3 regions of the Sinorhizobium sp. CB7 genome follow, and region 1 is predicted to be linked to each of the others. Evidence: predicted binding sites of a transcription regulator. Region 1 holds the regulator's gene; each other region holds the start of a gene.
What was found. The regulator LexA, encoded in region 1, represses DNA repair genes until DNA is damaged. The targets are predictions, from matches to a motif close to TGTTCNNNNTGTGTTCNG.
Positions count from the first base shown of each region.

Region 2: the regulator LexA is predicted to act here: its motif matches at 5,510-5,527, upstream of dnaE (DNA polymerase III subunit alpha).
Region 3: the regulator LexA is predicted to act here: its motif matches at 3,377-3,394, upstream of AAE029_RS32560 (helicase-related protein).

Region 1 is NZ_JAULLL010000019.1:38,159-48,070, reverse strand. Features, by position in the region: gene fabZ (3-hydroxyacyl-ACP dehydratase FabZ) at 1-101, shown strand, start outside; gene lpxA (acyl-ACP--UDP-N-acetylglucosamine O-acyltransferase) at 98-913, shown strand; gene AAE029_RS28465 (LpxI family protein) at 919-1,797, shown strand; gene lpxB (lipid-A-disaccharide synthase) at 1,794-2,972, shown strand; gene gltA (citrate synthase) at 3,108-4,397, opposite strand; gene AAE029_RS28450 (ComEC/Rec2 family competence protein) at 4,688-7,138, shown strand; gene lexA (transcriptional repressor LexA) at 7,119-7,838, opposite strand; gene AAE029_RS28440 (hypothetical protein) at 8,154-8,486, shown strand; gene AAE029_RS28435 (BA14K family protein) at 8,730-9,236, shown strand; gene AAE029_RS28430 (glycosyl transferase) at 9,594-9,912, shown strand, end outside.
Region 2 is NZ_JAULLL010000015.1:20,743-30,654, reverse strand. Features, by position in the region: gene AAE029_RS25400 (ABC transporter permease) at 1-179, shown strand, start outside; gene AAE029_RS25395 (ABC transporter permease) at 176-976, shown strand; gene AAE029_RS25390 (carbon-nitrogen hydrolase family protein) at 988-1,764, shown strand; gene dnaE (DNA polymerase III subunit alpha) at 1,789-5,286, opposite strand; gene AAE029_RS25380 (hypothetical protein) at 5,665-6,252, shown strand; gene AAE029_RS25375 (ABC transporter ATP-binding protein) at 6,256-6,939, opposite strand; gene AAE029_RS25370 (lipoprotein-releasing ABC transporter permease subunit) at 6,955-8,262, opposite strand; gene proS (proline--tRNA ligase) at 8,282-9,604, opposite strand.
Region 3 is NZ_JAULLL010000026.1:25,779-35,690, reverse strand. Features, by position in the region: gene AAE029_RS32565 (RNA-binding S4 domain-containing protein) at 1-102, opposite strand, end outside; gene AAE029_RS32560 (helicase-related protein) at 103-3,180, opposite strand; gene AAE029_RS32555 (DUF3309 family protein) at 4,174-4,329, shown strand; gene AAE029_RS32550 (YMGG-like glycine zipper-containing protein) at 4,364-4,621, shown strand; gene AAE029_RS32545 (hypothetical protein) at 4,812-4,967, shown strand; gene AAE029_RS32540 (alkaline phosphatase family protein) at 5,140-6,660, shown strand; gene AAE029_RS32535 (M14 family metallopeptidase) at 6,768-8,492, opposite strand; gene AAE029_RS32530 (ABC transporter permease) at 8,489-9,334, opposite strand; gene AAE029_RS32525 (ABC transporter permease) at 9,340-9,912, opposite strand, start outside.

The DNA.
Region 1 (9,912 bases):
GAGGCAACATTTGGAAATTCCATTGCGACGCGAAGGTGGATGGATCCCTCGTCGCAGAAGCCGATATCGGCGCAATGATCGTACGCAAGGACGAGGCATGAGCACCATTGCCGATAGCGCGCGCATTCATCCTTTGGCAGTGGTCGAGGATGGCGCTGTCATTGGGGAGGGTGTGGTCATCGGACCCTTCTGCCATGTGGGCCCGAAGGTCGTGCTGCACGACGATGTCGAGCTTCTTTCCCATGCCATCGTGACGGGGCGCACAACGATCGGAAAGGGGACACGCATCTTTCCGATGGCGGTTGTCGGTGGTGACCCGCAGAGCGTTCATCATGGCGGCGAGGAAACAACGCTGACTGTCGGCGAGAGCTGCACCATCCGCGAAGGTGTGACGATGAACACCGGCACTGTGGATTTCGGCGGCAAGACCATCGTCGGCAACAACAATCTGTTCCTCGCGAATTCGCATGTCGCCCATGATTGCCGCGTTGGCAACAACGTAATTCTTTCCAACAATGTCATGCTTGCCGGCCACGTTACGCTGGAGGATCGGGTCATCCTCGGCGGCGGATCGGCTGTACATCAGTTTACCCGCGTCGGTCGTCAGGCTTTCGTCGGCGGATTGTCGGCCGTCAGCTATGATGTCATTCCCTATGGCATGCTCAATGGTAATCCTGGAGTTCTTGGCGGATTGAATGTTGTCGGCATGACGAGGGCGGGCATTGATCGTTCCGTCATCCACGTCGTCAGACGTGCATTCAAGTCCATTTTCGAGGGGGACGGATCCATTCGCGAAAATGCGGCGGCAATCCGCGAGGAATATGCGGATTGTCCACAGGTTATCGAGATCCTGGACTTTATTGCCGCTAACAGCGATCGCGCCCTGTCCTCGCCGACCCGAGGCAAGGGCTGAAACAGGTGGCGGCTGGCCAGAATCTTGAGGGTCGCCTGGCTATTATCGCCGGAAGCGGCCTGTTGCCGTTTCATGTTGCCGAAGCGTCGCGAGCCGCCGGCGAGAACCCGGTTATCATCGCCCTCAAGAACGAGGTCGATCGCCGTTGGGAAGGCTATGACCATGCTGTGATCAGCGTTGGCGATTTCGCGGCCCTTGATGCGCTCTTCAGGCAATATGACGTGAGGCGTGTTGTCATGTCGGGAAGCGTACGCAGGCGACCGGAATGGCGTGAGATACGCCCGACGTTCAGGACCCTGATGAAGGTGCCGGCCGTAGTCCGCACGCTGCTTTCCGGAGGGGATGATGGTGTTCTCCAGATGGTCATCAATCTGATTGAAACCGATGGCCGCCGCGTGATCGGGGCGCATGAAATCGCGCCCGACCTCCTGGCAGTCACAGGTCCTGTCGGAGCTGTCCTGCCGTCTGAGGAAGATCACCGGGACATCGAGCAGGCGGCGAAGGCGGCCGAAGCTCTCGGTTTGCTCGATGTTGGCCAGGGTGCGGTCAGCGTGGGGGGAAGGGTCGTTGCTCTGGAGGGCGTCGAAGGAACCGACCGCATGCTTGCGCGCGTGGCCGAGCTCAGGGCGGAGGGAAGGATTTCGGCGCGTCGCCGAGGTGTACTGGTAAAGCTTTGCAAGCCGCAGCAGGACATTCGGGCCGATTTACCGGCAATCGGCGTCTCAACGGTGCTGAATGCGAAAAAAGCGGGACTCGCCGGAATCGCCGTCGAAGCGGGACGCTCGCTCATTCTTGAGCGCGAAACGTTGATTGAAACCGCAGACAGGGAAGGAATTTTCGTCTACGGCATCGATCGCGAACTGCCGCTCCGGAGTGTTCCATGACCAGCGCATCGCTGAAAGTCGCGGTCGTCGCCGGCGAGGTCTCGGGTGATCTCCTGGGGGCGGATCTCATTGCAGCTCTGAAGACTGCTCACGGTGGCCCTCTGGAACTGATCGGTGTCGGCGGTGAAGGGCTCGAGGCCCAGGGGCTTCGCTCCTTATTTGACTTCTCCGAACTCTCCGTGATGGGTATCACGCAGGTTCTTGCGCGGCTGCCGAAACTTGTTGCCCGCATCCGGCAGACCGCTGCAGCAATCATTGCGGCCAGACCCGATATCCTGATCATCATCGACAGTCCCGATTTCACGCATCGCGTCGCAAAGCGGGTGAGGGAGGCTCTTCCCGATCTGCCGGTGATCAAATATGTCTGTCCGAGCGTCTGGGCCTGGAAGGAATATCGCGCGCAAGACATGCTCGGCTATATCGATCATGTGCTGGCGATCCTTCCATTCGAGCCGGACGTGATGAGACGACTCGGCGGACCGCCAACGACCTATGTTGGACACCGGTTGACGGCGGATCCGCTGTTGCTCGAAACGCGAAGACAAAGGGCGCTGCGCCCGCTTCCTGCATCGGGTGGGGAAAAGACGATCCTCTTACTTCCCGGCTCCCGGTCGTCAGAAATCAGCAAGCTTTTGCCGGTTTTCCGCCAGGCTGCGGCAGAAGTCGCCCAACGCAATCCGCATACCCGTTTCCTCCTGCCGACCGTACCTCGCCAGGAGGTTTTGGTGCGGGATCTGGTGAAGGAATGGGATATTCGTCCGGATATTGTGGTGGGGCAGCAGGCCAAATGGGAGGCCTTCGCCCAAGCGGACGCGGCGATGGCGGCATCGGGCACCGTCATACTCGAACTGGGACTTTCCGGCATACCCGTCGTGTCAGCGTACAGGACCGATTGGATCATCAAGATCCTGCATGCGCGGATCAAGACATGGACCGCAGCTTTGCCGAATCTGATCGCCGACTATATTGTCGTTCCCGAGCAGATCAACGAGATATTGCGGCCCGGAAGCCTCGCCAGATGGGTGGAGCGTCTCGCAAACGACACTCTACAGCGGCGCGCCATGATCGAAGGATTCGATCTGGTGTGGCAGCGGATGCAGACGGAAAAGCCACCCGGCGAACATGCGGCCGCGATCGTTCTCGATCTTCTATCAATGAAAAAACCCGGCCATTGACCGGGTTTTTTGTTGATTTCGCGTTACAACGCCGTGCGTCTTATCAGACGCACAAAGGTCGCTGTAGCACTTTGAATTGCTGCATGTTTTTATCCTTAAATCGGTTCCGATTTAAGGAAACATGCAGTAGTGATCTCAGCGCTTCGAGACCGGAACATAGTCGCGCTTCGGTTCGCCGACATAGAGCTGGCGCGGGCGACCAATGCGTTGATCCGGATCCTCGATCATCTCGTTCCATTGTGCGATCCAGCCGACGGTGCGGGCGAGCGCGAACAGCACGGTGAACATGGTCGTGGGGAAGCCGAGGGCCTTCAGCGTGATGCCCGAGTAGAAGTCGATATTCGGATAGAGCTTCTTCTCGATGAAGTATTCGTCGGTAAGTGCGATGCGCTCGAGCTCGATCGCGACTTCGAGAAGCGGATCGTCCTTGATGCCCAGCTCGCCCAGAACTTCGTGCGTCGTCTTCTGCATGATCTTGGCGCGCGGATCGTAGTTCTTGTAGACGCGGTGACCGAAGCCCATGAGGCGGAACGGATCGTTCTTGTCCTTGGCGCGCGCAATATATTCCGGAATGCGGTCCACCGTGCCGATCTCGCTCAGCATGTTGAGCGCTGCTTCATTGGCGCCGCCGTGGGCCGGTCCCCAGAGGCAGGCGATCCCTGCCGCGATGCAGGCGAAGGGGTTCGCGCCGGAGGAGCCAGCGAGACGAACCGTGGATGTCGATGCGTTCTGCTCATGATCGGCGTGCAGGATAAAGATGCGGTCCATGGCGCGTGCGAGCACCGGATTGACCACATATTCCTCGCACGGCACGGCGAAGCACATGCGCAGGAAGTTCGCAGCGTAGTCGAGGTCATTCTTCGGATAAACGAAGGGCTGGCCGATATGGTATTTATAGGCCATCGCGGCGAGCGTTGGCATCTTGGCGATCATGCGCAGGCTTGCGACCATCCGCTGATGCGGATCGGCGATATCGGTGGAGTCGTGATAGAAGGCCGAGAGTGCGCCGACGCAACCGCACATGACGGCCATTGGATGGGCGTCGCGGCGGAAGCCGGTGAAGAAGCGAGACATCTGCTCATGTACCATCGTGTGATGGGTCACGCGATAGTCGAAGTCCTTCTTCTGAGCGGCGGACGGAAGTTCGCCGTAGAGAAGCAGATAGCAAACCTCGAGGAAGTCGCCATGTTCGGCGAGCTGTTCGATCGGGTAGCCGCGGTGCAGCAGGACGCCTTCATCGCCGTCGATATAGGTGATCTTGGATTCACACGAAGCGGTCGAGGTAAAACCAGGATCGTAGGTGAAGGAACCTGTCTGCTTGTAAAGGGCACCGATGTCGACAACGTTCGGTCCGATTGTGCCGCTCTTGACCGGCAATTCTGCCGACTTGTCGCCGATTTTCAGTGTTGCGCTCTGTTCCGTCATGCTGATCCTCCAAAATGGCGGTTGGCGCCATAAAAGCGCCATAGGGGTTAAGCGTCTACCGATTAGCTATATGATCGTGACGCTAATGCCAAGTTACTCTGGCGCTGAATTGTGCATTGCAAAATCAACTTTTAGGCAGAGCAGCAATGGCGTTTCTGCATAGAAGAAACGGCTCGTTCAGGTGCGATTTTTGCAAAGTTGTATTTTCTCTGAATTTTAATCGATTGTGATTGCGAAAATCATGCAGTGGTTGCAATCTTCTGCCGTTTTTGACCAATTCGGGGCGGTAGATGCCGGAGCCGGAAACGATCGAACGGCAGGGCAGGGATCTGCGAATAGACGAAGGTCCAAGCGGCTTTTCGGCACCGATACGTGCCGAGGCGAGGCAGCCGGCGAGGACGTGGCATCGGAGGCGATTCGCTGTCGGTGCCGCTAACATCTTGGGCGAGGCCCGGTCCAGCCTCCGGTGGATGTCGAGCGAGGAAGAGGCGCATGGCCATACCTTTCTCTTTGTTCCCGTCTGTATCGGAACGGGCGCCGTCATCTGGTTTAAGACTGAAACCGATTTTTCGGCCATCGCACTCACTGTCGCTGTTCTCGTATGCTTCTGCATACTCTTTGTCTCGCGGGATGCCGAGCTTCTGGTGAAACGGACCGTTTGGGCCGGTCTTCTTGTTCTCCTTGGCATGGTGCTGTCTCAGGTGGAGACGTGGCGTTCGCAGACCGTGGTTCTCGATTCCGCGGTTACCACGACATTGACGGGCCGTGTCGAGCGGCGTGAGACCAGCGGGCAGGGGCGTTGGCGCTATATCCTCGCCTTGGAGAAGACCGAACTGCCAGCGATCAAACGCCCGCCGAGGCGGATTTCCGTTATCTCGCGCGGCATGGATCTTCCCTTCGAAATAGGCGATACGCTGACCGGGCGTGCGCGTCTCGTACCGCCCGCTGGGCCGGCCCTGCCGCTGCTGAATGATTTCGCTTTCAGTGCCTATTTCGATAGCATTGGTGCGAACGGCTATTTTTACGGAGCGCCGCAACGCGTACCTCGTTCAGGGGCCGACACCGAAGAGCCGCGGATGGTTGCGGTCGAAAAATGGCTCCACGGACTGAGAGCCGGAATAGGGGATCGCATTCGCTCGATTCTGCCGGGCGATACCGGCGCTTTCGCCGCCGCGCTCGTCACCGATGAGCGGCGCGCCATTTCGGAGGAGACGACTGAGGCACTGCGTATTTCCGGACTGGCGCATATCATCGCCATCTCCGGGCTGAACATGGCGCTTTCGGCCGGCATCTTCTTTATCGGTTTCCGTTCCGTACTGAGCCTCCTTCCCGGGATGGCTCAAGCTTATCCGACCAAGAAGATCGCGGCCTTCGGTGCGCTTGTTGCAGTTACTGCCTATTTCCTCATCTCCGGCTTCGGAGTCTCCGCCGAACGCGCCTTCATCATGATGGCCATCATGCTGATTGCGGTCTTCTTTGACCGCCCTTCGCTCAGCCTCCGCAATGTCGCCCTGTCGGCGATCGTCATACTGGTGCTATCGCCATCCGAAGTTCTGGGGCCGAGCTTCCAGATGTCGTTTGCTGCTACGCTGGCACTGATTGCAGGCTACGCGGTCTGGAAGGACCGGCCCGCTCATACGCCATTCCATACCACAAATCCTGCCTTGCTTGCCCTGTTGCTGGCCGCGCGGTTCTTCGGTGGGATTTTGCTGACATCTCTGATCGGAGGTCTGTCCACGGCAGTTTTTGCAATCGAGCATTTTCACCGATTGGCGACATATGGCCTTGCCGCCAACCTGGCTGCCATGCCGGTCATAACCTTCATCGTGATGCCGGCGGGGCTATTCGCCATGCTGCTGATGCCCTTCGGTCTGGATCCAACGCTATGGAAGGTTGTCGGTTTCGGCCTCGATCTCGTCATCGCCATTGCAAAGACCATCGCGGACTGGGGCGGCAATATCGACGTCGGGCGCCTGCCGTCGTGGTTCTTTCCTGTCATGGTCGGGGGCTTTCTGCTGCTCACTCTGCTTCGCACGAAATTGCGGCACACGGGAACGCTCACGCTTGCGATCGCATTGATTCTCGTATGCCTAGTGCCGCCGGCGCCACAGCCGGACATGCTGATTTCCGAGGATGGTGGGCTTGTCGCTGTGATTCATGACGACGAGCTCGCTACCAATCGCGATCGCCCGCCGAGTTTCATCTTCGAACAGTGGCAGCATGCGCTTGCGATTTCTCAGCACCGAAGGCCGAAAACCATTGATGGGGAGCAGGCCAACCCCTCCGCTTCAAGCAAGTCCCGCCGCAGATTGGATGCTGCAGAACGCCAGCAGGCGAGGGAAGCCATGCGTGCCGCAACGGAGGCAGGAACGGATAGGGGCTTCGTCTGCGCAAAGAGGGCATGGTGCACGACGAAGCTGCCGAACGGAAAGGTAGTCACGACGATCGACGATGCTGCCTATCTTGGCCCGGCATGCGACACCGCTCAGATCGTCATCACGTCGATAAGGCTCCGCTTTGACCGTTGCAGGTCGGGTGCGGCACTTTTCACCGGAGAAACACTACGCAAGACTGGCGCAGTGGAAATACGCTTCGATCAGGAAGGGCCGGTTATCAAAACCGCCTTCGATACGTTGGAGAGGCCCTGGAACCGGCACCGCGCCTATGATTGGCGATCGGATCGCTTCACGGAGCAGGCAACATTGGAAACGCCCGCTTCAATCAATGATAGCGACGAATGAGCCCGACGAGCTTTCCTTGAACCTTGACGCGATCGGGGCCGAAGATGCGCGTCTCGTAAGCGGGATTTGCTGCTTCGAGAGCAATCGATGCGCCCTTGCGCCGGAACCGTTTGAGCGTTGCTTCCTCGTCATCCACCAGTGCAACGACGATATCGCCGGGATTGGCCGTCGTAACATTGCGAATGATGACCGTGTCGCCGTCGAAGATGCCGGCATCAATCATCGAATCGCCCTTGACCTCGAGAGCGTAATGTTCGCCGCTGCCGAGCATGTCGGCGGGAATGACGATGTCATGCGTATTGTTCTGGATGGCCGAGATCGGCACGCCGGCGGCGATGCGGCCCATCACCGGGATGGAGACGGATTTGCCGGGATCCTCAGTAACGGGCTTTATCGGTGCAGCCGCAATCGGCTGAGGCTTGCCAAGGCTTCCTTCGATGACACTCGGCGAGAAGCCGCGCCGTGGCTGAATACTCGGGCTATAGGCCTCGGGCAGCTTGATAACCTCAAGCGCGCGAGCCCGGTTGGGCAGGCGGCGAATGAAGCCACGCTCTTCGAGCGCTGTGATCAGCCTATGGATTCCCGATTTTGATGCCAGATCGAGCGCGTCCTTCATCTCATCAAAGGATGGCGGAACACCAGATTCCTTCATCCGCTCGTGTATGAAAAGGAGCAGTTCCTGTTGTTTGCGCGTCAACATTTTTGCTGGAACCCCAGATCGGTGAAACAAAGCCAGAACAGACACTATATGTTCCATATGTGTTCCGCAAGTACCTAAATTTTCGTGAAAGTTTTCGAGATACTCAAAATATTTTTGCTTCAGGCCCCATGTTGGAATTTGGACTGAAAAATGCCGGACAATAGGGCATATTAGTTGTTTCAGGACCAAGTGGTGCCGCCGGTAGCAGTTCGGTGCAGATCGCTCTAGCCCGTTTTCAATCGGCCTCTACTTTAGTGCTGTGGCGGATAAAGCGGCCTGCCGCAGATCTCCGCTTTTCGGAAAAGCGAGGATGCCATGCGAATGATTCTTGCAGGGATTGCCATAATTTTTGCCACTGCTGCCGGCGCGCATGAAGCTCCGTCCGGCTTTACCTATGAGCCCTATTGTTGCAATGGAGACGGCCACAACGGTGATTGCCAGCAAATTTCATCGAAGACGGTTCGTCCCGTTCCGAAGGGATTTCAGGTGACCCTGCTGCCCGGTGATCACCGCCTGGCGACACACAAGCACGTGTTCTTCGTTCCTCAGACGCAAACGATGGAGTCTCCGGACGGCGCCTATCATCTTTGCCTTTTCCCAAACGAATATACCGTGCGCTGCTTCTATGCGCCTCCAATGGGTTTCTGAGGCTCGCCGAAACCGCACACAGTGGCACGAGAGATAGGCTGTGGCGTCCTGCCAAAGGCAGGCATGTCGCGGGAACCCGGCATGAACGTCGCTCACCGCATTGTCGTGCTCGGACCCGGCGCTTGAATTGAAGGCGGAACGTCCCGGTAACATTTTCGGGAGCGCTCGAACGTTCACCTTCGGTTCACGTTGAGGGTAAGATGATATGCGATGCTCGCATCATTCCGACAAGGTGAGGAAGACATGAAAAAGCTAGCCATCATCATCCTGTCGGCCACAACTGCCTTTACAGGTGTTGCCCCGGCCGAAGCTTTTCCTTTGCCCGCCGCAATGACAATGCCTGGAGTCGAGGCGTCCTCGGATGTTCAGCAAGTCGATCATCGAAGGTTCATTCCTCGTTACGGCAGCAACAATCCCCATATCAGGCGGTGGGACCGTGAAAATAACTCCCCACGCAGCTATTTCGGTCGCTACAGCTATCGGGACGGCTATTATCGCGGTGATTACTACCGCGACGGCTACTATCGGCGCCGTCACTATCGCAGGTACGATCACGGAGACGCTGCAGCCGCTATCATCGGTGGGTTGGCGACAGGGGCGATCATCGGCGCTCTGGCGTCGCAGCCGAGATATTACGGCGGCAATGGGCACGCGAACTGGTGCTACAGTCGATATCGATCCTATCGCGCATGGGACAACACTTATCAGCCCTATTACGGCCCCCGTCGTCAATGTGTGTCGCCATACTGATCGTGGAAGGCCGTCGCAGATTTCACGTCCCGCCATCGCGCTGGGTCCTTCATACCGCGTTTTCAGCGACGCGATATTTGAGACGAGGCAACAGTGGCTTTTATTCTTCTGCAACTCGCTTCTTCGGCTGATGAGGCAAAGTAACATCACTTCAGTGAAGACGTGAAGTGTAACTGATTGCAGGATTGATCGCGGTCGGGTTGCTTGTTATTCGAAGATCACGACCCGGTCGATACTTGGCAGGTTTAAAATGCAATCGTACACGTGCACATTTTTGCAAGCGGCGCTGAATGGTGTCTGCGCGTGCCGTGACATTGGCGCAAAAATTCTTTTGGTCGTTCAGGAAAATTCAGCGGGATGATGACGAGAATTCTTGCCGCGAGCGGTGGCGTCAAGCAAGTCATTTGCATGAATTGGGGGACCAAGTACGGTGCAACATTCATCAATCGACTCTACGGTATGGTTGCTCGCAACATCACACCGCCCTTCACCTTCACCTGCTTCACCGACAACAGGGAAGGATTGAACCCGGGGATACTGTGCGAAGACCTGCCGGATCTTGATCTCGAGAAAATGCCGGTGAACACGAAGGGCATTTGGCAAAAGGCAAGACTCTGGGGTCCAAAGCTCGGCAGCCTCTCCGGTCCGGTGCTCTATCTGGATCTCGATTTGGTTG
Region 2 (9,912 bases), on a different contig from region 1:
TCCTGCCGCAAATTCTCGGCCGCCCGCAGCATTGGACGCTGTCGGTTCTCATCACGGACCAGGCGATCTACCAGTCCAACATGCCGTTTGCAGCGGCCATGGCCGTATTCCTCGTGCTGGTTACGCTTGCTCTCGTCGGCCTCACGATCCTGATCGGACGCAAGGGAGCGGCGGCATGAGCGTCTTCTGGCATCGTCTCTTCTTCTTTCTCATTGGCTTATTCCTTGCCGCGCCGATCATCGTGGTTGCCGGCGTCTCGATCAACGAGAAGCAAAGCCTGACCTTCCCGCCGCAGGGTTTCTCGCTTGGCTGGTACGGTGAAATCTTCCTGAATCCGGAATGGCGGAGCGCCTTCTTCGCATCGCTAATCCTCGCCGTTCTTTCCGCCGCCGTTGCGGTGCTGATCGCCCTGCCGCTTGCCTGGTTCCTGTGGCGCCGCACTGCGCCCTGGGCGAACATATTCCAGCTTCTCGGCATTGCGCCCTTTACCCTTCCACCGGTCATCACCGCGCTCGGGATGCTCACCTTCTGGGCGACCGTCGGTTCTTACGGCCAGCCATGGACCGCCGTCATCAGTCATGCGATCTTCTTCGTGACGCTGCCACTTGTGACGATCTCGCTCGGGTTTTCCGCGATTGATCGAGCGCTCGTGGAGGCGGCCGCGACCATGGGCGCCGACGATAGCACGGTGTTTCGCACCGTCGTCATGCCGCTCATTCTGCCTTACCTTGTTTCCGGCTATGCCTTTGCTTTCGTGCTGTCGCTCAACGAGTATATCGTCGCCTACATGACCGTCGGCTTCACACTCGAGACGTTGCCGATCAAGATCTTCAACGCGCTGCGCTATGGCTACACGCCGACCATGGCCTCCGTAACCATCCTGTTCGTGGTCGTGGCAGCGACGGTGTTCAGCCTCGTCGCGCGCTTCGGCGACCTGCCGAAATTGCTCGGCGCCATGTCGTCCACCGAGAAATAGGAGCCGGGACGATGAAACTCGCCGCTCTGCAAATGCAAGCCGTATGCGGCAATGCTGAAGCCAATCTCGCACGCATTGAAGATGCGGCTCGTAAAGCAGCCGCTAACGGTGCGGACATGCTTGTCGCGCCGGAACTGGCAGTTATCGGATATGGCGCGGGAGAAGCCTTTCGTCATCTTGCTTGCGAAACGAATGGCCAGATCCCTGACAGGCTCGGCGCTATAGCCCGTGAGAACGGCATTGCCATTATTGCGGGCTTCGCCGAACGGGTTGCCGACGCGATCTACAACAGCGCGCTTTTCACCGATGGCAAGGCAGCGAAGGCTGTTTACCGCAAGTCTTATCTCTACGGCGATTATGAACGGACCTGGTTTAAACCAGAGCTCCCTTCGTCAGTGCTCATGTCGGTCAATGGCATCAAGTTCGGAATGCTGATTTGTTATGACGTGGAATTCCCCGAGAACGTACGGCGACTGGCACAAGCCGGCGCCGATCTCATCGTTGTGCCCACAGCCCTCCCAAGGGGTCACTCGGGCAGCATGATTGCCGAGCATATGATCCGTGTCCGCGCCTTCGAAAATCAGGTTTTTGTCGCCTATATCAATCATTGCGGTGCCGACGACACATTCGCCTATGCCGGGTTATCTCGCATAGCCGCGCCTGACGGCACCCTCCTCGCGGAAGCGCCGGCCGAAGGTGAAAGGCTGCTTTTCGCGACCATTCAACCGCAGGATTTTGCCCGTTCGCGAGCTGAAAACACCTATCTCGCGGATCTGGTTCGGACCTGATGACACCTCCTCAGAGCTGCCGGCCTATACCAATTCGACGTCGATGACTCCCGGCGCAGAGCGCAGCGCGGCGGCGATTTCCGGAGTGATACGGTATTTCTCCGGCAAGGCCACCTCGACTTCCCGCTTGCCTTCCTCCTTGATGACGATAAAGGATACGAGGCCATCCCCCTTGGCGTTCAGATGAGCGGCAACCGCTCTCAGCGGTCCGGAATCGCGGACATAGACGCGCAGCGCCTTTTGCATTTGCAGCGATTTTTCCTCCAATGACTGAAGTGTCTGGAGCCGGAGGCTGATACCTTCGGGCCGCTCATCGGCCTGCGCTGTGATGACAAAGGATTTTCCCGCTTCCAGCACATCGCGATACTGGTTGAGCATCTCCGAGAAGAGCACGACCTCGAATTGGCCCGATGAATCCGAGAAGACGATGATGCCCATCTTGTTGCCGGTGCGCGTCTTGCGCTCCTGTTTTGAAATCACCGTGCCGGCCAGACGGCCATTGGCCGCCCCCTGCTTTACGGCTGCAGAGAAATCGGCAAATGTCTGGACCCGCATCTTCTGCAGGATGGCATTGTAGGAATCGAGCGGATGGGCGGTAAGATAGAAGCCGAGGACCTGGAATTCCCGAAGCAGCCGTTCCGATGCGAGCCAAGGGGTGAAGGGCGGCAATGAAATCCGTTCCGGGCCGGAGGAAGAGCCGCTGCCGAACATGTCGGACTGGCCGCTTGTCCGGTTTTCCTGGGCGCGCTGGGCATAGCCCATTATGCGATCGAGACCGGCGGCGAACTGGGCGCGATCGACACCGAAGCAATCGAACGCTCCGGCATAGATGAGGCTTTCGAGTACACGGCGATTGATCTGCTTCGGATCGATCCGGAGACAGAAATCTTCGATGCTTGCAAAAGGACGATCCCCTCGAACCTCGACGATATGGTCGACGGCTGATTCGCCGACGCCCTTGAGAGCGGCGAGCGCATAATAAATGCGGTTCTCACCCGTCTCGAAATGGCGGAAAGATGTCTGCACGGAGGGAGCGATGACCTCGATGCCGAGACGCTTGGCATCCTGACGGAAGTCGTTGACCTTTTCGGTGTTCGACATATCGAGCGTCATTGAGGCGGCCAGGAACTCCACGGGGTAATGCGCCTTCATGTAGGCAGTCTGGTAGGAAACGATGGCGTAGGCCGCCGCATGCGACTTGTTGAATCCGTAATTGGCGAACTTCGCCAGCAGATCGAAGATGACATCGGCCTGCGGCTTCGACACACCGTTCTTGACGGCGCCGTCGACGAACCGCTCGCGCTGCTGATCCATCTCCGCCTTGATCTTCTTGCCCATCGCGCGGCGCAGAAGGTCGGCCTCACCCAACGAGTAGCCGGAGAGCACCTGGGCGATCTGCATCACCTGTTCCTGATAGACGATGACACCCTGAGTTTCCTTCAGCAGATAGTCGATCTTCGGATGGATCGAATCAATTTCCTCTTCCCCATGCTTGCGGGCATTGTAGACCGGAATGTTCTCCATCGGGCCCGGACGGTAGAGTGCGACCAGGGCAATGATATCCTCGATGCAGTCGGGTCGCATGCCGATCAGCGCCTTGCGCATGCCCGCGCTTTCAACCTGGAACACGCCGACGGTCTCGCCGCGCGAGAGCATGTCATAGGTCTTCTTGTCGTCGAGCGGAATGCTGGCAAGATCGATCGTGATCCCGCGCTTTGCGACGAAATCGACCGCCGTCTTGAGCACGGTAAGCGTCTTCAGACCAAGGAAGTCGAACTTCACCAGGCCGGCCTGCTCGACCCATTTCATGTTGAACTGGGTGACCGGCATGTCGGAGCGTGGATCCCGGTACATCGGCACCAGCTTCGACAGCGGTCTGTCGCCAATCACGATGCCAGCGGCATGGGTCGAGGCGTGGCGATAAAGACCCTCGATCTTCTGGGCGATGTCGAGCAGACGCGCAACGACCGGCTCCTTTTCAGCCTCCTCCTGCAGGCGCGGCTCCTCCTCGATTGCCTTGGAAAGCGGCGTCGGGTTAGCAGGATTGTTCGGGACCAGCTTGCAGATCTTGTCGACCTGACCATAGGGCATCTCCAGCACGCGACCGACATCGCGCAAGGCCGCGCGAGCCTGCAGCGAACCGAAGGTAATGATCTGCGCCACCTGCTCGCGGCCGTACTTGCCCTGGACGTAACGGATCACCTCTTCGCGCCGGTCCTGGCAAAAGTCGATATCGAAGTCCGGCATCGAGACGCGCTCCGGATTGAGGAAGCGCTCGAAGAGAAGGGAGAAGCGCAGCGGATCGACGTCGGTGATGGTCAAGGCATAGGCAACGAGCGAGCCCGCGCCCGAACCGCGGCCCGGCCCTACAGGAATATCGTGCTGCTTGGCCCATTTGATGAAATCCGAAACGATCAGGAAGTAACCCGGAAACTTCATGCGCTCGATGACGCTCAGCTCGAATTCCAGTCGTTCGCGATAATCCTTTTCCTCATAACCCGGTGACATGCCAAGTGTCGCAAGACGCTTGTCGAGGCCTTCGATCGCCTGGCGGCGCAACTCCGCCGCCTCGGCACGCTCGGCCTCTTCCGGGTCCGCCGTCGCACCGGTGAAACGCGGCAGGATCGGCTTGCGTGTCTTCAGGACGAAAGAGCAGCGTCTTGCGATTTCCACGGTGCTCTCGAGCGCCTCCGGCAGATCGGCAAAGAGCTTGGCCATATCGGCCCTGCTCCGCAGATAATGGTCCGGAGTCAGGCGGAAACGGTTGTCATCGGAAACGATGGCATTGTGGGCGACGGCCATCAGCGCATCATGGGCGTCGTAATCGTCACGCGTTGGGAAAAAGGCCTCGTTCGTGGCGACCAGCGGCAGATCGTGCTCATAGGCAAGCGTGATCATCCGGTGCTCATGACGACGGTCATAGGTGCCATGCCGCTGCAGCTCGACATAAAGCCGGTCGCCGAAAAGCTGCTTCAGCCTCAGAAGACGGGCCTGGGCCTGGGCGCCGTGCCCATCCCTTAACGCCATATCGATCGGCCCCGTCAGGGAACCGGTCAGCGCAATCAATCCATCTGTTCCGAGGTCATCCAGCCACGAAGCGCGGATATGAACCGCCTGGTTGCCTTCGCCGCCGAGATAGGCGCGGCTGACGAGATCGACCAGCCTCTCATATCCCGGCTCGGTCGCTGCGAGAAGCACGATCGACGGCAACTTGGCAAACGCCTGATGCCCTCCCCGCTTCTCGGTGTCGAGGTCATCCTCCATATCGATCGCAACCTGGCAGCCGATGATCGGCTGCAAGCCCTCATCCATCGCCTTCTGGGAAAACTCCAGAGCAACGAAGAGATTATTTGTGTCGGTAATGGCGATCGCTGGCTGATTGTCGGATGCCGCCTTCGCCAGGATCTTCTTGAGGGGCAACGCTCCCTCAAGCAGCGAATAGGCGGAATGCACGCGCAGATGGACGAATTCCGGCGTTTCGCCGATCCGATCCGCAACGCTACTACCTGCCTGTTCCGCCATGACACGCCTTCTCGCTTCTCAATGAATCAGCGGTGCATTGTCGGCATTGAGGGCGACAGAGTCCAGAAGTCGAAGCAGGGAATATGACAGGCCGGAACAGGAAATTACATCGCCATCATGATGAGCGAAAAACTGGCGACGAACATGGCAATGGAGGCGAATGCTGCGATGTCACGAATAATATCAGTCATTTGGCATCTCCTTACTCGTTATGTTTCTAATTTGTTCCATCTATGTTCCATTGTCAACAGGAATCTTTTTATGCCGGTTCCGCCTGCCCGCTGCGCCTCCAGCGCCTTCTCACCGCTTGGAAAGCTGCTAACGATTTAGGAATTGGTTTGTGCCCAGACTGGAACCCCATCGAAACGGGAGTAAAATATGCGCTTTGGTTTGACCGGCCTCTTCCTGCTTTTTTCCGCGGTTGCGGCGGTTGCCGAGCCGATTTCCGCAGACCGCATCATCGATGGCGCGACAGGCGACTGGAACAAGGACGGGCAGCAGGATCTAGCTCTGCTGGTCGCACCCGCCGAGGATGGCGAGGATATCGGCGTCTATATCTATTTGCGGGACAAGGACCATGCGCTTCTGAAGCTGACCGTGGAGGCGCCGAAGAAGGTATGGGGCAATGCAAGCCTTGACGGCCTGTTCGGCCAGGATCCTTCGATCAAGGGACTGGCGAATGGTTCGATAGCGGTCCATTCGGAAAACAGCGGCGTAGGACGTGACCGATGGGAACAGATGCTGACATTGGCCTATCGCAATGGGCATTTCGTCGTGGCCGGTTACAGCTACAGCTACTACGACACGCTCGATCAGAACAGCAATGGGTCCTGCGACTACAACCTTCTCGCCGGCCGGCTGACAAAAAACGGCAGCACGTCGCAAGCCGACGTGAAGACCGTCAAGATCGAAGACTGGAACGACGATATTGGCCAGGGCGTCTGCGGCTTCAAGACCGCAGAATAGGGCTCAGACCTCTACGACCTTTCCGTCGCTGATCGTCACGCGTCGATCCATACGCCGCGCCAGATCGTGATTATGCGTCGCGATCAGTGCGGCGAGGCCCGATTGCCGGACCAAAGCCTCGAGAGCATCGAAGACATAATGGGCAGTATCGGGATCGAGATTGCCGGTCGGCTCGTCGGCGAGCAGCACCATTGGCGCATTGGCGACGGCTCTGGCGATTGCGACGCGCTGCTGCTCGCCGCCGGAGAGTTCGGCCGGGCGATGGTCGCCGCGGTGACCAATGCGCATATAGTCGAGAAGCTGGCCGGCGCGAGCGCGTGCCTCGCCCCATGACAAGCCGGCGATGAGCTGCGGCATCATGATGTTCTCGAGCGCGGAAAACTCCGGCAACAGATGGTGAAACTGATAGACAAAGCCGATCTCGTTGCGGCGAATGGCCGTGCGCTTTTCATCCGAAAGGCCGCCGCAGGCATGGCCATTGACGATGACCTCGCCGCCATCGGGATGTTCGAGCAACCCGGCAACATGCAAAAGCGTCGACTTGCCCGTGCCGGAGGGGGCAACGAGCGCCACGATCTCGCCGCTGCGCAGCGAGAAATCCGCCCCCTTCAGGATGGAGAGGAGCGTTTCCCCCTGCCCGTAATGACGCTCGACGCCCGAGAGCTCAAGAACGACGTTCCTTTTCATGGAAATTGCAATTCCTTATTCGTAGCGCAGGGCCTGGACCGGATCGAGACGCGAGGCCCGCCAGGCCGGAAAGATCGTCGCCAGGAACGACAGGGTCAGGGCCATGATGACGACAGAGAGGGTCTCGCCGATATTCATCTCGGCCGGCAACTGGCTGAGGAAGTAGAGTTGGGGGTCGAAGAGGACGGTTCCGGTTATCCAGGAGAAGAATTCGCGGATCGATTCGATGTTGATGCAGACCACGACACCTAGGATCACGCCCGCCAGGGTGCCGACGATGCCGATCGCAGCACCCGTCATGAAGAAAATCCGCATGATCGAACCGGAGCTTGCGCCCATGGTGCGCAGTATTGCGATATCGCTGCCCTTGTCCTTCACCAGCATGATAAGGCCGGAAATGATGTTGAGCGCGGCCACGAGCACGATCAGCGTCAGGATCATGAACATGACATTGCGTTCGACCTGCAGGGCGGAAAAGAAGGTCTGATTGCGCTGCCGCCAGTCGGTGATAAAGATCTGTCGTCCGGCCGCGGCCTCGACCTTGGTTCGCAGATTGTCGATATCGTCCGGATTGCTGACGAAGAGCTCGATAGACTGCACCAGACCGTCGGCGTTGAAATAGAGCTGAGCTTCCTCGAGCGGCATATAGATGATCGTCGCATCATATTCCGACATGCCGATCTCGAAGATGCCGGAAACGGTATAAGACTTGACGCGCGGATTGATGCCCATGGGCGTCACGTCGCCTTCCGGCGAAATCAGCGTGATCTGATCGCCCACTCCCAGGCCCAGTTGGTCGGCCATGCGCGAGCCGATCAGTACGCCCTGCCCGGCGGCAAAACCCACAAGATCACCGGACTTGATATTGCTCGACACCGTTTTGAGCTTGGCGAGATCGTCCGGACGAATGCCGCGAACCAGAGCACCGGTACCAGCGCCGCCCTTGCCGGAAGCAAGCGTCTGGCCTTCCACCAGCGGCAAGGCGAGGGTCACCCCCGGGACGGCTGCCAGCTTATCGGTAAGAGCCGGATAATCGGTGAAAGGGCCGTCGACCGGCTGGACGATCATGTGGCCGTTGATACCGAGGATGCGCGTGATCAGTTCGGTGCGGAAGCCGTTCATCACCGCCATGACGATGATGAGGGTCGCAACGCCGAGCATGATGCCGATAAAGGAAAATCCGGCGATAACGGAAATAAAGGCTTCCTTGCGGCGGGCGCGCAGATAGCGCCAGGCTACCAGGCGCTCAAAGGCAGAGAACGGCCTAATAGCCGGGGAGGAGCCGGACCTTGTCTCCTGCTGCTCCAATGCCGTACTCGCCATGCCGCCTCCTGTTATGATTTCAGCCCAAGAGCTTGTTAATTGCCGCTTCGACAGACATCGTTTCGCGTGCGCCGGTCTTGCGGTCCTTGACTTCGACCTCGCCGTTCGCGACCGAACGCGGACCGACGATGATCTGCACCGGCACACCGATAAGATCGGCGGTCGCGAATTTCGTCCCCGCCCGATCGTCGGTGTCGTCGTAGAGCATGTCTCTGCCGGCCTTCGTCAACGACGCATAGAGCGTTTCGCAGGCTGCATCGCAGGCTTCGTCGCCGGCCTTCATGTTGATCACCACTCCATCGAACGGCGCAACGGACGCCGGCCAGATGATTCCGTTGTCGTCATGCGAAGCCTCGATGATGGCGGGAACAAGGCGGGTCGGTCCGATACCGTAGGAACCCATGTGAACGGCGTGCTCCTTGCCGTCCGGTCCCTGGACGCTCGCGCCCATGGGATCGGAATATTTGGTGCCGAAATAGAAGATGTGGCCCACTTCGATACCGCGCGCAGAAAGGCGATCGCTCTCGGGAATGGCATTGAAGGCAGCCTCGTCATGCATTTCGGAGGTCGCGGCATAAAGCGAGGTCCATCTGTCGAAGATCGCCTTCAAGCCGGCGACATCATCGAAATCAGTATCCGCCGCGGGAATGTCGAAATTGACGAAATCCTTGTGGCAGAAGACTTCGGATTCCCCCGTGTCGGCGAGAATGATGAATTCGTGACTGAGGTTGCCGCCGATCGGGCCGGTGTCTGCCCGCATCGGAATGGCGCGCAGGCCAAGTCGGGTGAACGTGCGCAGATAGGCAGTGAACATCTTGTTGTAGGAATGCTCGGCCCCCTCGCGTGTGAGGTCAAAGGAATAGGCATCCTTCATCAGGAATTCGCGCGAACGCATCGTGCCGAAGCGCGGGCGGATCTCGTCGCGAAATTTCAGCTGGATGTGATAGAGGTTGAGCGGCAGATCCTTATAGGACTTGATGTAGGACCGGAAAATGTCCGTCACCATCTCCTCGTTCGTCGGGCCATAGAGCATCGGACGGTCCTGACGATCCTTGATGCGCAGCATCTCCTTGCCATAGGCATCATAGCGACCGCTTTCCTGCCAGAGTTCGGCCGACTGCAGCGTCGGCATCAGAAGCTCGATGGCGCCAGAACGGTTCTGCTCCTCGCGGATGATGTTGTTGACCTTGTCCAGAACACGCTTGCCCAATGGTAACCAGGAATAGATGCCCTGCGACTGCTGTCGGATCATGCCGGCACGTAGCATCAGACGGTGCGAAACGATCTCCGCCTCCTTGGGATTTTCCTTGAGGATAGGCATGAAATAACGAGACAGACGCATTGGCGGATTCCAAGTTGGGATTCCGTCACAAACGGAATCGAAGGCAAAGATTGATGCTGACGGTTCATAGCCGCTTCAGCGCCGGAAGAAAACCCGGATTGGCATATCAACGAAGCGCTGCCATTTCGCGGAGCAAACAAAAGACCCAGCTCAAGCCAGGACGAAAAAATTGCGCATTTATAAGGGCTTGCCAAAAAATCTTGTCAACAGAAAAAATTTACCCGAGTGTAGCAAAAATGCAAAAAAACCTGATGACAAAGGCCACTCTTTGAGCTAGCTTTAGCTCATAAAAGAGGCAAGAAGGTTAA
Region 3 (9,912 bases), on a different contig from region 1:
ATGGGCCTGCGCCAGCGAGCGGGACTTCGTCATGCGGGCAAAGAACAGCCACTTGTCGATACGCTGGCGCGAACCGGTCTGTGGCTGTTTCTCCGTCATGATCTACTTCTTCATCTGCTCCTTGAGCGCCGCAAGCTTGGCGAAGGGGGAATCCGGATCGATCGGCTTCTCCTTGCGTGGCGGCTTCGCCTCGAAGCGAAGCGGCTGTGCCCCGCCGCGGTTGTTGCGGTCGTTGCGATCCTTGCGCTCGCCACGCTCCTGCCGCTCGCCGCGCTGTTCGTTTCGGTCGCTGCGATTGCCTTGATGCTGCGGTCTGCCGTCCTTGCCGCGATGCCCGCGATTGTCACGACCCTCGCGAGCGCCATCGCCCGACTGCTCGCCTTGACGCCGGTTGCCATGCTGACCTTGCCCGCCGTTGCGACGCTCGCCATGAGGACGCCCATTGCGCTGCTGCCCATTGCGCTGCTGATTGTCGCCACGACCGGCCAGGCGCCAAAGAAGAACGGGCTTCGGCTCGACAGGTTCCATTGGCCCGTCGCCGGTCGCTGCGTCCGAAGGCGCGGGCGCGGCTTCCGCGGAAGCCGGGGCGTCGGCATTCGCAGTTTCAGTAGCCGGCTCATCGCTTGCGCTGTCGGCATCGTCATGATCCGCCTTGTCTGCTGCTTCCACAGTCTCGGAAGCCGGAGCCGAGGAGGCGTCCTGCTGAGCCAGGAATGCCGCGGCATCCTCCGCCTTGATCTGATCAGCGCGGTAGCCGAGGCCCTTCAGGATCTCTTCCATATCCTCGAGCGTCGCGCCGAGAATCGAGAGCATCGCGGTCGTCGTCGTGAAGCGACGGCCGTCATAGGCGCCTTCCGGACGGGAAGCCTGACCTGGCTTCCACTGCAGCAGCGGACGGATGAGATCCGCCAGACGTTCCAGAATATCGATGCGAACCGCGCGCTTTCCGAGGAAACGGAAACCGGCGAGCTTGTAGAAGGTGCGCTCGAAGCCTGGATCGGTCACCACGGACGTCCGGCCTGCGGCAAGCACCGGGATGAGATCGCCGTAGCCGGGCTTGTCCAGCCCGTCATTCTTCAGTGCCCAGAGCAGCGTGATCAGCTCGGCCGGAGCGGGCTTCAGAAGCGCCGGCATGAAGATGTGGTAAGCCCCGAAACGTACGCCATAGCGGCGCATGGAAGCGCGCGCATCCTGATCCAGCGACTTCACCTCTTCCGTAACGTCGCGACGGAAGAGCACGCCGAGATTTTCGACGAGCTGGAAGGCAAGGCCCTTGGCAAGCCCCTGCAGATCCTCGGCGCGGGAAAGGTCGTCCAAGGGCTTCAGGACGGTGCTGATATGATGGTTGGCAAATCGCTCGATACGAGCGGCAACATGATCGCGTGCATTGCCGGTCAATTGCTCATCGGCAAGCAGGATCACGCGCGGACGCATGATGTGATCGCTGCCCGACAGGCGCGCAACAGGATCGCCCAGCCAACGGATGAGACCATCGGCGCTCACCGCGAGATCACTGTTACCGGCGGCGTGCAAACGAGCAGCGCGTGCTTCGAACTCGAGAGCGAGCGCCTTCTGGGCGGCCGTCTGCACGGCCTTGGCGTCCGGTCCCTCCGCACCCGAGACAGGTGTAAACCGAAACCCGGTCAACTGCCCCACATGATGCCCCTCTACAAAGACATCACCATTCACACTGATTTCAGCTTCCAGCATCGCATTCTCTCTTAGGCGCTTCATGAGCACAGATGTCCTGCGATCAACAAAGCGTTTCGTCAACCGTTCATGTAACGCATCGGACAATCGATCTTCGATTTCCCGCGTCTTTTCCTGCCAGTGTGTCGGATCGGCAAGCCAGTTTGGCCGGTTCGACACATAGGTCCACGTCCTTATCTGCGCGATTCGCGCCGAAAGCGTGTCAATCTCGCCATCGGTTCTGTCTGCACGATGACATTGTTCGGCGAGGAAGTCTTCATTCACCGTGCCATAGCGCACGAGATCGGAAAAGAGGGTGGAGATGAGATCGGCGTGTTGGGCCGGCGTTATTCGGCGATAGTCCGGCAGCGCACATGCTTCCCAGAGCTTCTCCACTCGGGCAGGCGTGTCAGCAAGGTCAATGATTTCCGGGTATCGGGAGAGATGTTCCAGCGCCTGCTGATCGACCGCAGGAAGCGCGCGAGTCAATCCCGCCACGCGCGGCGCCGCTTCCAGGCTCGCCTTCAATGCCGCGATGGACGAAAAATCGAGCTCCTTCGTGCGCCACTGCAAGACCTTCACATTGTCGAACTCATGGGCCTCGATACGCCGCACCAGTTCGTCGTCGAAGGGATCGACCTGTCCGGTGACACCGAACGTACCATCCTTCAGATAGCGCCCGGCGCGGCCTGCAACCTGTCCGATCTCACCGGGATTGAGGTTGCGGAACTGGTACCCGTCGAACTTGCGGTCCTGCGCGAAGGCGACGTGATCGACATCGAGGTTGAGCCCCATGCCGATAGCATCGGTCGCAACCAGATACTCGACATCGCCTGCCTGATAGAGTGCCACCTGGGCATTGCGGGTACGCGGACTGAGCGCTCCGAGCACAACCGCCGCCCCGCCGCGCTGTCGCCGAATGAGCTCGGCAATGGCATAGACCTCGTCGGCGGAAAAGGCGACGATCGCCGAACGCTGCGGCAGCCGCGTTATTTTTTTCTGGCCCGCGTAGAAGAGCTGCGACAGGCGTGGCCGCTCCAGAACGGTGATCCCTGGCAGCAGGTGCTCGAGGATCGGCCGCATGGTGCCGGCGCCGAGCAACAATGTCTCGTCCCGGCCGCGCAAATGCAGGATCCGGTCTGTAAAGATGTGGCCGCGCTCCAGATCGCCGGCAAGCTGCACCTCGTCGATCGCCACGAAGGAGGCCCGCGTTTCCCGCGGCATCGCCTCGACTGTGCAGACGGAAAAGCGTGCATTCGGCGGGGAGATCTTTTCCTCTCCCGTCACCAGCGCCACATGCTGTGCGCCGACCTTCTCGACGACGCGTGTATAGACCTCTCGCGCAAGCAGCCGCAGCGGCAGACCGATTACGCCTGTGCCGTGCGCAACCATGCGCGCGATGGCATAATGCGTCTTCCCGGTATTGGTCGGTCCGAGCACCGCGGTCACGCCGCGTCCGCTCAGGATCGTGGGCTGCGAAGTCAGGGTCATGGGTCCGTCAAAGGTGAGCGCAGGACGCGCTCAGGTCAAGTGAGCTCTCCGGTGAAGCAGAGAACACATGGCCAGCCCGCCGCGCAAACGCAAGAGCTGAATGGAAAAAAGACTGGCGAGTGGACAAGGAATTCTGCACATCCATAGCCGTCCCGTGCCATTGATTAAGGGCATTACGGGTAGGCGACTTAAGATTCGGAACAGCCTGCGAACGAATCGGAGACGAATCGCTGACTCTGCGAGATTCAGGCTTTGTTCACCGCTATATATTGATTTTGAATCGAAATTTCCCACCACATCCTGAATCGTCTCTGAATCGCTCTAGAGTCGGAACGAATATGCGTTAACCATTCTCCGGGGAGGGCATGAGCGTCAGGACAATGAAAGTTAATGCACTGTAAATACTAATAGATTTTTTTCTGATCGAGCGCGAATTCCAACAGGAAAATCATCGGCGTTAAGAATCTGGCCAAAGCCGGAACGAATCAGAGACGAATCACAGACCAAGCTATGTTCCCGCTTTGTTTATGACTACATCTAGATCGTGGTGGCCCCTTGAAATCCATATGCTGAATAGCCGGCTTGAGGAATTCCATCATCGGAATGTTTTTTTTTAACCTCTTACCAGCCAGGATTCATCTTTTCTTGATGGTTTTGAAAGGTCCCAGCCGTTTCCGACCAACTAACCGGCTCCACGCCGAACGCACATTAACCTTTTGATCAAAAGCGGAACGAATCGCTGACGAATCACGGACAACGGCATTTTCCCGTTTCGTTCACCACAAGCTATTGTATTAAAACGATTTTTTAACCATATAATGAGATCCGGGCCAAGCTGGGGGAATCCGGATTCCAACTCCGGTGTTAATTATCTGCCTAAGTAAAGGACCGTAGCAAACCTCTGGAAGAAGTGGGCTTTCCGGACTTACGGAACAAATTTCGGGAACGGAAGTTTTCTTGTTCAACTGAGGTTCATGTTAGAGGAATAAGGTCATGCTTGGCACTATACTGCTTATCATTCTTATACTTCTCCTGATCGGCGCTCTGCCGAACTGGGGTTATAGTCGGGGCTGGGGATATGGTCCGTCGGGCGGACTGGGTCTGGTTTTGATCATCATCCTCATACTCGTTTTGATGGGACGCATTTGACTGAAGTACAGGCCAGGGAAACCAAGGGAGTAGCATCATGAAAAAATTCGTCGTCATTTGCGCCATTGTCGGCGCGCTGGCATCCTGCACCGCGACCGAAAAAGGCACTGCGATCGGTGCGGCAAGCGGCGCCATCATCGGGGGTGCGGTTACCAATAAATGGGGTGGAGCCGCCGTCGGTGCCGTGGCCGGCGGCTTGGCTGGCGCTCTCATTGGCCGGTCGACCGAGCGTCGTGGCTATTGCATCTATCAAGACCGTTACGGGCGCCGTTACGAGGCGCCGTGCCGCTGATCTTCAGCTGTCACCTTCTGGAAACGGGCGTCAAAACGCCCGTTTTCTTTCAGCCAATTGTCAACAATTTATTGACAATAGGTCATCAAAGTCAAATCTATGACATACAGGCATCAGGGCGTATATTTTTTTGGAGAGCTGGAGAGGCGACGGTCGGCAGACCGAAGCGACCATTCAGAAGGAGCCGCATATGCCCGAAATTCTCGCAAGCAGCGCTGTAGTCATCCTTATTGCTTCCGCCTTCGTGACGACGGCGATCGCTGCCATCAGCAATCGCGATATTGAGGACAAATCCCGTCGGAGGGTCCTTGTCAGGGTAAAGTCGCGCAATTATCCGAACGGTTGAATCGCCCCGGGAATGGCGCGGCCTTTGTCGAACTAGGCGGAGTTCTGGAATAGACTTCATGCAAGATGATCGTTTGAGATGACGATCCTTGTTACACAGTTCCCTTCGTCTTTTTCCCGTAAGACAGTTCGGTTAGGTCTGGCGCGCTGGTGAGGACAACAGGGGGCGCCCTATGCCGAACATTCTTCTTATCACGGCGGACCAATGGCGCGGCGATTGCCTTTCCGCCGCCGGCCACCCATCCGTGAAGACGCCGAACATCGATGTGCTGGCCCGCGAAGGTGTTCTCTTCCGGCAACACTATGCCAGCGCAGCCCCCTGTTCGCCGGCGCGGGCAACGCTCTATACCGGCCTTTACCAGATGAATCACCGTGTCTGCCGAAATGGTTCGCCGCTTGATGCCCGTTTCGACAACCTGGCGCTTGCCGCAAGACGCGCCGGCTACGATCCGACACTGTTCGGCTATACCGATACGGCTCCGGATCCGCGCGTCATGGACGCCCGCGATCCGCATCTGAGGACCTACGAAGGGGTGCTGCCCGGATTCAGTCCGCGCCAGCTCCTGCCCGAGCATGAAAAACAGTGGCTTTCATGGCTACGTTCGCGCGGCCATGCCAATGCTTTTACCCGCGACGTCCATCTTCCGACCGGGTCAGGGCCGGGAGAAATCTCGACGGCCCCGCCCGTCTATTCAAAGGATGAGACACAGACAGCCTTCCTCGCTGGAGAATTCATCCGCTGGCTGGGCGAGCAGGATGCACCCTGGTTCGCCCACGTTTCCTTTCTGCGCCCGCATCCACCCTTCTCAGTGCCGGAGCCCTATAACACCATGTTCGCGCCGGGAGATGGGGCGCCGTTCGCACGCGCCGAGGACCGCAGGACGGAAGAAGCCGTCCATCCCTATCTCGCCTATGCCATGCCTCAGGTTAAAAAGGCTAGCTTCATCCATGGCGCAACAGGTCAGGTCAGTGACTGGACTGCTGAGGATTTCGCCGCCATTCGCGCCATCTATTACGGCATGATCGCGGAAGTCGACGCCCAGCTCGGCCGCATCTGGCAGGCGCTGAAGGAGCACGGCGCCTGGGACAATACGCTGATCATCTTCACTTCCGATCACGCGGAAATGGCCGGTGATCACTGGATGCTCGGCAAAGGTGGCTTCTTCGACGGCAGTTACAATATTCCGCTTGTCATTCGCGATCCGCGCCATCCGGCTGTGATGGGGAGGCAGATCGATGACTTCACCAGCGCCGCGGACATCTTCCCGACACTGTGTGAGCAGCTGGACGTCACCCCTCGAAATCACATCGACGGCCGCTCATTGCTTCCCTACCTCGCAGGAGACTGCCCCCAGGGCCGACGCGAAGCTGTCTTCTGGGAGTTCGATTTCCGCGACATCACCAATGGCGACGCCGAGCGTCACTTCGGCCTCAGCTCCAACGAATGCAATCTCGCCGTGATCCGAGACGAGCATTTCAAATATGTCCACTTCGCCGGCCTCCCGCCGCTGCTCTTCGATCTCGGCAAGGATCCGATGGAACTCGACAACCGCGCCGCCGATCCCGCCTATGCGACGATGCGGCTCGCCTATGCGGAAAAGCTTCTCTCCTGGCGCGCGCGACATCTCGACCAGACGCTCGCCTATACCGAACTTACCGAAAGCGGACCGGTGAGCATCTCACAAGGACGATGATCGTTAATGCATGTCGCGCAAAAGTGTGCAGCGGTTTGCGGCAACGATATGCATAAAAACAAAAGCTTAAAGCCTATCGTGTGAATGTCTTTTCACGCGACCAGCCTTTAAGCGACAGCGCTGAGCTCCTGGAACGCGTCATAGGCGGCGAGCACGGTTTCCATCTGCGCCGTGTGGCCGTCGATAAAGCCGTCGCCATAGATCGTCTCATCGGGACATTCGGTGATCAGCGTCAGCGGCACCGTATGCCGGTCGTCCGTCGAAATCAGGCAGGGGATGCCGTTGATAATGCGGAAGCCGGTCTCGCCCGCATGGGTTTCGAAGAGGCGGACCTGCGCATCATTATAGCCGACGAGCCCCGGCAAGGCGGCAAGCCGCGCACTGACCCGGTCGACCAACGCTTCAGCGAACCCGCTCCATTCCGGATGGTGGCGCATGACCAGAAAGAAGCCCTTCGGCAAGGTCCACATGGCGAAGTTGCGCGGCACGTAGCCGGAGAGCGGTCGCGTCCATTCATGCGAGGGATAGCCGTGCAGATTGACATGCAGCCTTGCGCCGCTGAGCCGCTCGGCCTCCACGCGGATCGCCTTTTCGAACAGCCGCTCTCCCGAACGATATTCAAGATCGTCGCCGAGTGCGGTGTAACGCGCAGCATGATGCATATGGAAGGGATTGTCGGCCCGAAGCCGCCAATGCACCTGATAGCCGTCGGGGTTCTCGAGCGGCGAGACGGTAAAATGCGCATCCGGTCGTCCGGCCAGTTCCTGCGCGGCGCGGAGCGCGCCGACGATGCCGGTCGTTTCGTTCGGATGCTGACCGCCGCTGATCATCACGGCCTGGTCGCTCCCCGCTTTGTAACGCGCCTCCACGACACGGCCAGACCGCGAGCGCGCCTCAAAGGCGACGCCGCCGACGGCAGCCAGTTCCGCCCTGACCTGCTCTGCGGATATCGGCGCTTTTGCCAATTCGAGCGGCTGGTGATCGGCCGTACTTTCCGTTGTCGATAAGGGCCGTGTCACGATGCGTACGGAAGGCGCTGCCTCGGCGAAGCGAATTTCCGGGATGATCTGTCCGGGCTGCAATCCGCGATCCCCGAGCGGCCGGCCGGATTTCTTCTGAAACACTTCGAGCAGCGAGAAATAGAGATCCTCGTGCAGCGCCTCGGTCAGGCTGATCACCTCTTCGCCGACTGGTAGACGTCTATCTTCGATCGGCAGGGTGACCGCGACGTTTAATTCGTCGAAATAGGGTTCGCTCTTTCCCCAATCATGACCGATGACTGCTTCCATCGAGGCTTCGAACAACGTCTCGTAATCCGTCTTCAGTCTCTCTCCCGCTCCGGCTGCATCGAGGGCGATCCAGCCAGTCGGCGACAGCAAAGTCTCGCCGATGAAGTCCGTGTGGACCCGATTGGGCGCAAAGACCTTCTTCGTTTCGCTGCGCCCGTCCTTGCCGGTCAGCCGCACCCGATAGAAGAGGTCGCCCCCACTTCCGGCCTCGAATGTCAGCTTTGCCGCGCCGACGAGTGCGGCGAGCGGATAGGTCTCCAGCAGGAAGCGGTTTTTCGGGCAGGCCGGATGCACTGGATAGACAATATGGATTGCGGCGAATGCCGCAACATCCACCTCTTCCAGAAAGAAGGAAAGCAGTGGCTTATAGGCGCTGTGCAAACGCGCCTCGACGCCCCGTTCCGCGAGTTTTTGCTCGGCTCGCCGACGGCTCTTTTCGTCGTCGAAAAGCCAGGCTTCGATCCTGCTCCCCTTGGCGCCAGCATGACGGGAGACGAGCGCATCCAGCGTGCGCTCGAAGCGGCTTTCGAAAATCAATGTCATGTCGATGTCCTGCCGGTGGGGTCGAGACTGTCACGCAGCCAGTCGCCAAGGAGATTGAGACCGAGAACGGTGAGAAGGATGGCAAGCCCCGGAAAGACGCTGACCCACCATGCCGTCTGCAGGTAGGTCCGGCCTTCCGCCAGCATCCCGCCCCACGAGGGGATCGTCGGATCGATGCCGAGACCGAGGAAGGTGAGACTGCTTTCAAGCAGTATGTTCGTCGCCACGTTCAGCGTCATCAGCACGATAACGGGACCGATCAAATTCGGCAGCAGGTGCTGGACAATGATGCGCCAGTCCTTCACGCCGATCGCGTGCGCCGAGAGGATGAACTCCCGCTGGCGCAAGGTCAGGACAGAACCCCGCACAAGCCGCGCATACTGCACCCATTGCGATGCGACGAGCAGGATGATGGTGTTCGCAAGCCCGCCTCCAAGGATCGCGATAAAGGTGATGGCGAGCAGAATAAAGGGGAGCGCGAGCTGCACATCGGCAAAGCGCATCACGATCATATCCCAGAAACCGCGATAATAGCCCGCAATCAGCCCCATGAGGACGCCGAGAACGACGCCGCCCGCCACCGAAACGAAGCCAACCAGCAGCGAGATCCGGCCCCCGGCCACCACGCGCGCCAGCACGTCGCGGCCGAGAGGATCGGTGCCGAGAACATGCGCCGGCCGCGCGAAGGGCGGCACCAGCCGCGCCATCAGGTCGATCTTCTCCGCCCCGCCAGGAAAGAGAGTGCCGGAAAACAGCACCGCGAGGCAGATGCAGCCAACCAGCAGCGCACCGAGCACGAATTCGAGGTTCTTGAAACGTGAGGGAATATTGCCCACAGCCATCGATCCTACTCCGTCCGTATACGCGGGTCGACGAGGCCATAGGCAATGTCCACCAGCAGATTGACGCCGACGATGAGCAGCGAAAGCACGGTTATGACCGCCTGCAGCACCGGATAGTCGCGCGCGCCGACCGCATCGAAGGCGAGCGTTCCAAGTCCCGGCCAGTTGAAGACGCGCTCGACAACCACGATGCCGCCGAGGAGCCCGCCGAACTGCAGCCCGAAATAGGTGATCAGCGGAATGGCGCAGTTACGCAGCGCATGCTTGTAGAGCACGGTCTTTTCGCTCAGCCCCTTGGCGCGCGCCACCATGATGTATTGCGACTGCAGCGTCTCCAGCATGGCGGTGCGCACCAGCCGCACATTGGTCGCCGTCAGGATGATGCCCATCGTGACAGCCGGGAGGATGAAGCTCGAAGAGCTGTCGAGGCCGCTCGGCGGCAGCCATCGGAAGGTAATCGAGAAGAGCAGGACCAGCATCGTCGCAAGCCAGAAATTCGGAAAGGACAGGCCGACGAGAGACAGGATGCGGATCGCCTGGTCTGCCCATTTGCCGCGCGCCGTCGCCGCCTTGATGCC